2 linked regions of the Prochlorococcus marinus str. MIT 9515 genome follow. The main gene of each other region encodes a partner of the protein of the gene in region 2 in a complex. Links are inferred from orthologs where the notes say so. Each region holds a gene or a part of one and is shown on either strand. Other genes may lie near its edges.

Region 1 (3,425 bases), 690 kb from region 2 along the record:
GCTATCAATTACTTGGATTAAGGATGCCTAAAAAAATATTATTTGAAGAGGCTAAAAAAGATTTATCTCCAATAGCTCAATCATTTTGGTTAGAAAACAGAAGAGTATCTAATAAATTATTATGTGAAGAATTAGGATACAAACTTATTTACAAAAACTATCAAGTAGGTTTAGATAATTGTCTTATTAACATTAAATAAATAATAATTTGATTTTATGACATTAATTAATAATCAAATCAAACGTTTTAGGAGAACATGAATCCTTTAATTTTCCACATCAAAATTTTATTATGAGTAATAAACGTAATACTATTGATGATCGCTTGAAAGTTATTATCAGTGTTGGAGATGATTCAGGTATTGGACCTGAAATCATATTAAAGGCTCTTAGTTCAAAGGAAATTCCCAATAATATTGATACATTAATTGTGGGATCAAAAATAAACTTAAAAAATACGTATAAAAAACTTAAATCTTTAGGAGTACAAAATATTGTCGATCCAAGCAATTATCAAATACATGATATAGAAATTCCTTTTGAAATTAATAAACCAAAACAAAGCAATGGAAATTCAAGTTTTTTTTATTTAAAAAAAGCCATTGAAATTGTCCAAAAATATCGAAATGCAGCTTTAGTTACTGGACCTATTTGTAAAAAGTCATGGGCTTTGGCAGGTCATAATTATTCTGGTCAAACTGAGTTATTGGCTGAATCTTGTCAGGTAAATAATTTTGGTATGTTGTTTACCGCTAAATCTCCAATAACTAATTGGAGGTTTAACACTTTATTAGCGACAACCCATATCCCCCTTTGTGAAGTCCCAAAACAATTGTCAACTAAATTAATTCATTCAAAATTAAATTTGCTTGCGACATTTTGTAAGAATTATGTTGAAAAACCGATTCTAAAAATTGCTGGGTTAAATCCACATGCCGGTGAAGAAGGAATATTAGGAAGCGAAGAGCATGATTGGATCAATGATGCCGTGAATAGCTGGAGCGAACAAAACAAGGATGTTCACTTATTAGGTCCAATTTCTCCAGATACTTGCTGGAATTCATCAGCAAAAGCTTGGAGAGAGGATAAAGCTCCAACACATAATGGAATTCTTGCTATGTATCATGATCAAGGATTAATTCCAATTAAAGTTATAGCTCTTAATTACTCAGTTAACACAACCCTAGGTTTACCTTTTATTAGAACATCTCCCGATCATGGAACTGGCTTTGATATTGCTGGCAAAGGAATAGCACAATCTCAAAGTATGGTTGAAGCAATAAAAACAGCTATTGATTTAACAAAAGGTTCAAGACTGTTTAACGCGCATTAATACCTGTCCAAATTCTACTGGTGTTCCATTCTCAACAAGTATTTCTACGATTTCAGCATTAAACTCTGATTCAATTTCGTTCATTAACTTCATAGCCTCAAGTATACAAATCGTTTGTCCAACATTTATTTTACTACCCAATTCCACGAAAGGATCCTCTCCAGGAGCTGCTGCCCTGTAAAACGTTCCAACCATAGGGGAAACAATATCAGTAAGATCTGAGCGTCCTGGAGGAGCCGTCGGAGTGGCTGTAGCGTTATCTGATAAGGAGATGCTGTCTATTGGAGCTATTGGAGGAGCAATTATTTGCTTCTCCGAAGAATTGTTTGTTGTTGAATTAGTATTTAAATAATTCTTGTCAAACAGATTTCTTTTTATTTCGAGTTTGAAATCTTCTCCTTCTAGAGAAAATTCTTGAATATCACTGGTAGAAATTTTTTCTATCAAGCGATCTAAATCATCATGATCTAATTTCATAGCCATTAGTTTTCACGTCCAAGATAGCTATCGTTACGGGTATCAACTTTAATCATTTCTCCTACGGAAATAAACAAAGGAACCATAACTTGAGCACCTGTCTCTAGGATAGCTGGTTTAGTGCCCCCACTTGCAGTATCTCCTTTCACTCCTGGATCTGTTTCTGTAACTTTTAAAGTTATTGAAATTGGAAGTTCAACTTCTAAAACTTTATCTTTATAAAAAATCACATTAACCTCCATACCTTCTTTTAAGTATTTTGAACCTCTACCAATTTGATCAGAAGAGAGTCTTGTTTCTTCAAAACTTGTCATATCCATAAAAACATAATCACCTGACTCCACATAAGTATGTTGCAGGTTAGACTTTTCAAGGACAGCTTGTTGTACTGATTCTCCAGCTCGAAAAGTTTTTTCGACTACATTACCGTTTCGAACTGATTTTAATTTTGTTCGCACAAACGCAGAACCTTTACCAGGCTTAACATGTAGGAATTCTACTACGCGCCAAACTTGTCCATCTATCTCAATGGTGGTACCTGTGCGAAAATCGTTACTGGAAATCATTCCTGTATTACATACCCAAGGATCATAAACCTGTAAGAGTGCTATGCAAAACTTCTTATCAAATCAGAACAAACGTTATTTACTTTTATTTTTAATTTTAATTCAAGTTTGCTTCTTAAAACCAACGCAAGTATTAGCTGATTTACCTACTGGAAACGCAGTAAAAGATCCCAATGCAATACTAAGAAATGCCCTTCCTATAAAGCAAGTTGAGCTACAAGAAATTCAACATAAGTTAGAAGATACAAGCGACCTTGTAAGAGGAGGAAGATGGCCAGCCCTCTCAAAAACTGTTACAAAATGTCAATCTTTACTAAAAAAATATAAGAATCGAATTATTGAGGAATTGCCAATTGAAAAACAAAAAAGTGTAGAAAAGACTTTTTTAGATCTTAAAAATGATTTTGATAATCTTCAAGATCAAGCCAAATCCAAAGATAAATATTCATTTATCACAACCAGAAAAGAAGCATTAGAAAAAATAGGGGGAATTGAGGAATATTTTTTACCAAATGAGTTTCCATACTCTATTCCAAGTGAATTTGACGATCTTCCGAGATTACTTGGTAGAGCAAAAGTCAAAATAAAAACTTCTAAGGGTGATATGCAAGCAATAATAGATGGATTTAATGCACCTCTTACTGCTGGTGCATTTATAGATTTATCTTCAAAAAACTTTTACAGTAATCTACCAATTAATAGGGCAGAAGAATTTTTTGTTCTTCAAACTGGTGATCCAGTTGGTAATGAGATTGGATACGTAGATCCTGAAACCAATTTGGAGAGACATGTCCCACTAGAGATAAGAATACCCGACGAAAGCGAAACTTTTTATAATGAAACATTCGAAGAGTTGGGCCTTTATACAGAAACGCCAACTTTGCCATTTGCAACACTGGGAACCTTAGGGTGGTCCCACTCTAGTACATCTGTTAATGATGGATCATCTCAGTTTTTCTTCTTTTTATATGAAGCAGAACTTAATCCAGCTGGTCGTAATCTAATTGATGGAAGGAATGCTGCATTTGGTTATGTAATTGAGGGCTCTG
Region 2 (3,991 bases):
AAATTGGTTTGAATGAGGAAAAAGCTGCAGATGATATTGAAATAGCTATTGATAATGTTTTATCAAAAGGATATAGAACATCAGATTTAGACAATGGTGATTGCAACGTTCTATCTTGTAGTGAAATTGGAGAAAAAATCATTCAAGAAATTTGAATAAAAAATTAATAAATTAAAAATTATCTTTAACTAGATCAAAAAGTTGGCATATGACCTGTCAGAATCATTAAATATTGTTTTAATTAAATGTCTAAACGTCATCCAGTAGTTGCTGTAACAGGATCATCAGGAGCAGGAACAAGTACAGTAAAAAGAGCATTTGAGCACATTTTTGCAAGAGAAGATATTATTCCAGCTGTAGTCGAAGGTGATAGTTATCACAGGTTTGAAAGAATGCCTATGAAAAAAGCTATGGCTGAAGCCCTTTCAAAAGGAGAAAATTTTTCTCACTTTGGTCCGGAAGCAAATCTTTTCGACAAGTTGGAGGAACTTTTTAAAGTTTATGGGGAAACTGGTGGAGGGAAAAAAAGATATTATCTTCACAGTACTGAAGAAGCTCAGGAACATAATGAAAGGCTAGGTACATCATTAGAACCAGGACAATTTACTCCGTGGGAAGATATTCCGAACGGAACAGATGTTCTCTTCTACGAGGGTTTACATGGTGGTGTTGAGGGGGAAGGCTACAATGTTTCTTCCTTTGCTGACTTGCTTGTGGGTGTTGTACCCATAACCAACCTAGAGTGGATACAGAAAATTCATAGAGACAATGCTGAGAGAGGTTATTCAGCTGAAACTATAGTTGATACTATTTTGAGAAGAATGCCAGACTATATAAATCATATTTGTCCACAATTTAGTAAAACTGATATAAATTTCCAAAGAATACCTACTATTGATACCTCGAATCCTTTTATATGTAGAAATATTCCAACACCTGATGAAAGTTTTGTAATAATCCACTTTAGAAAAGGAGCAAGAGAAAAATGGGGAATTGATTTTCAATACCTTCTAGGAATGATTCATGATTCATTCATGTCAAGTCCAACAAGTATTGTTGTTAATGGAGGGAAAATGGGTTTTGCAATGGAATTGATACTTACTCCAATAATTCATAAGATGATTGAAGAAAAGAAGCATGCTTAGATATTTTTTATTTCTATTCCAAAAGTCTTGGGTTAATTAAGAAAAGTTATAAGACTTTAATTGTTTAATTAATGATTTCATTAATTTTGTGAAACAAAGATATTGAATATTTTCAAATTTTTATATAACTTCCTTGATAAAAGGGCCTTTTTTAGACTTTAATAGAAAAAAAGAGAATATTGTGTCTTTAATCGACTGGTTTGCTGCAAGGAGAAAGGATCAATTTGTTGGGAAGGTTTCTCAAGATACTGAGGAAAGTGATGGCCTATGGGTTAAATGTTCGGAATGTGGGCAAGTTGCTTATAGAAAAGATTTAATATCAAATTTTAATGTATGCAGTAATTGTAGCCATCACAATAGAATTAATAGCGATGAAAGAATTAATATAATCGCTGACAAAGATTCATTTAAAGAGTTTGATGATTCATTAAGTCCTACTGACCCATTGAAGTTTAAAGATAGGAGATCTTATTCAGACAGGATAAAAGAAAGTCAAGAGGGGACTGGTCTCAAAGATGGAGTAATAACAGGTATATGTTCCATTAATTCAATGCCTCTGGCTTTAGCTGTAATGGATTTTAGATTTATGGGAGGGTCGATGGGGTCTGTTGTAGGAGAAAAAATTACTAGAATTATCGAAAAAGCAACAATAGAAAACTACCCAATAGTTATTGTTTGTGCTTCTGGTGGAGCAAGAATGCAGGAAGGAATGTTAAGCCTTATGCAAATGGCAAAAATATCTGGAGCACTAAAAAAACATAGGGCTAAAAATCTACTTTATATGCCTTTATTAACGCATCCTACAACTGGAGGTGTTACGGCAAGCTTTGCAATGTTGGGTGATCTAATATTGGCAGAACCAAAAGCTCTTATTGGATTTGCTGGGAGAAGAGTAATTGAACAAACTTTAAGAGAAAAATTACCTGATAATTTTCAAACAGCAGAATATCTTTTGGAACATGGATTCGTTGATGTGATAGTAAATAGGAAAGAACTTAAAAGTACTCTGACAAGTATTTTAAAAATTCATGGAGTAAAAGATCTTATGGGAGCAAATTAATAAGATGAAAATCGTTTCTAATTTAATTGGTCTATTTTTTATTTTTTTAATGTTTTTTTTTAATAATTCTAAATTGGCGTTCGGAAGTGGGAATGTAGATTGGATCCTTTTAAAAGAAAATAATGATGGAAAAGAATGGCTAGATATGGGTAGCATTAAGAAATTTGATAATAATGAAATAAGTGTTTTAACTAAGTTTTTTAAAAATCCAAAAGATTCAAGCGATAAAGGTCAATTATCTCTTTACGTTATGAGAATTAACTGTGATGACAATAGATTTAAAGATACTTCTATTAATGGAATCCCACAGCTCAGTTCAAAGTGGCAAACATCAAATAATGATGAACTTATTGATGTTGTCATCGAAAAAAGCTGTTCTGAGATCATAAATTAATGAATTTTAGTAATGCTACTGACAAATTAAGAGTCGCAATTGCTGGTTTGGGATTTGGAAAAAAAATTCATTTGGAAGCATTAAAAGAATCAGATTATTTAATTCCAACTGCAATTTTTCACTACAAGAAAGAAAAAGGACCATCTTTAGAGAAGGAAACTGGGTTAAATTTTTATCATGATTGGGGAGAATTAGTTAAATCCAAAGATATAGACGGAATCATAATTGCTACATCTCCCGAATCAAGATTTGAATTGGCAAAGGAAGCTCTTGAGAATAATAAACATCTTTTATTAGAGAAACCTGTAGCCTTAACCTCCGAGGAAATTAAAGAACTTCAAAGAATATCATTAGTTAATAATTTGAGTGTTTGTGTAGATTTTGAATATAGAGCAGTACCACTTTTCCTACAAACCAAGAAAATGATAGATGAGAATATTTTAGGAAAAATATATTTAATTAAGCTTGATTGGTTGATGGGTAGCCGGTCAGATCCCAATAGGGCTTGGAATTGGTATTCATTAAAAGAAAAAGGTGGTGGGGTTGTTGGAGCTTTAGGTACTCATGCATTTGATATGTTGAACTGGTTTTTTGGAGAATCGATTGTAGTATCCGGGAAATTATCAACATCAATCAAGAAAAGATCCTTACCTAATTCCTCTAAGTTTTTGAAAGTAACAAGTGAGGATATTTGCATAGCTAACCTTGAAATAAAAACTTTCGATGACATCATAGTTCCATGTCAGGTTTCTTTATCCTCGATTTCAAAGTGTGGAAGAGGATTTAGTTTGGAAGTATATGGAAGTGAAGGCTCACTTTTCCTTAAGAGTGAGAATCAAAAAGATTATGTTCATGGTTTTAATTTAAAGATTTCAAATCGAGAAGATAAGACATACAATTTATCCGCTGATCCACGCTATGATTTTGAAAAAACCTGGACTGATGGAAGAATTGCACCTGTCCAGAGAATTCAAAGTTTATGGGCTCATAGTATCAAGAATCAAACTCCAGTAATCCCAGGACTGTCTGAGGGACTTAATAGTCAAAGAGTTTGTGAAGCTATAAGAAAATCTGCAGAGAGCGGTTTAAATGTAAGAATTTAGTTTTTAACATTAGTAAGTAACAATTATTACTCGAATAGGTATTGAATTGATTTTATTTTTTCTTCATATTCTGGAAAAATCAACTGAACCTAAATTTTTAAAGAATGGCATTAAATTACTACAAAAATGAGCTTAAAGAAAATGCTCAACTTTTAGCTTCCAAAGGTAAAGGGATATTAGCTGTAGATGAATCAACTAAGACAGTAGGTAAAAGATTGGCTGGTATAGGGGTAGAAAATACAGAAGAAAATAGAAAGGCATACAGAGGAATGCTTTTCACCACTGAAGG

Evidence for each region. Proteins that work in one complex are often made in the same cells at the same time.
Region 1: the proteins of accD (region 2) and accB are in contact, whole or in part, in a solved structure (PDB 8UXZ), measured with the Escherichia coli proteins. The link is inferred for Prochlorococcus marinus str. MIT 9515 from one-to-one orthologs.

Annotation. Positions count from the first base shown.
Region 1 is NC_008817.1:26,237-29,661, reverse strand. What follows is about bases 64-2,930. They hold accB (acetyl-CoA carboxylase biotin carboxyl carrier protein), read right to left. Parts: upstream 1,817-2,930; coding sequence 1,310-1,816; downstream 64-1,309. Other genes in these bases: P9515_RS00125 (peptidylprolyl isomerase), read left to right, coding at 2,420-2,930; efp (elongation factor P), read right to left, coding at 1,816-2,376; pdxA (4-hydroxythreonine-4-phosphate dehydrogenase PdxA), read left to right, coding at 293-1,333; P9515_RS00145 (NAD-dependent epimerase/dehydratase family protein), read left to right, coding at 64-200. Also shown: more of P9515_RS00145, read left to right, coding at 1-63; more of P9515_RS00125, read left to right, coding at 2,931-3,425. UniProt on the Escherichia coli protein: This protein is a component of the acetyl coenzyme A carboxylase complex; first, biotin carboxylase catalyzes the carboxylation of the carrier protein and then the transcarboxylase transfers the carboxyl group to form malonyl-CoA.
Region 2 is NC_008817.1:718,391-722,381, forward strand. What follows is about bases 500-3,265. They hold accD (acetyl-CoA carboxylase, carboxyltransferase subunit beta), read left to right. Parts: upstream 500-1,326; coding sequence 1,327-2,205; downstream 2,206-3,265. Other genes in these bases: P9515_RS03940 (phosphoribulokinase), read left to right, coding at 500-1,145; P9515_RS03950 (hypothetical protein), read left to right, coding at 2,210-2,599; P9515_RS03955 (Gfo/Idh/MocA family protein), read left to right, coding at 2,599-3,265. Also shown: leuB (3-isopropylmalate dehydrogenase), read left to right, coding at 1-155; more of P9515_RS03940, read left to right, coding at 246-499; more of P9515_RS03955, read left to right, coding at 3,266-3,702; P9515_RS03960 (class I fructose-bisphosphate aldolase), read left to right, coding at 3,807-3,991.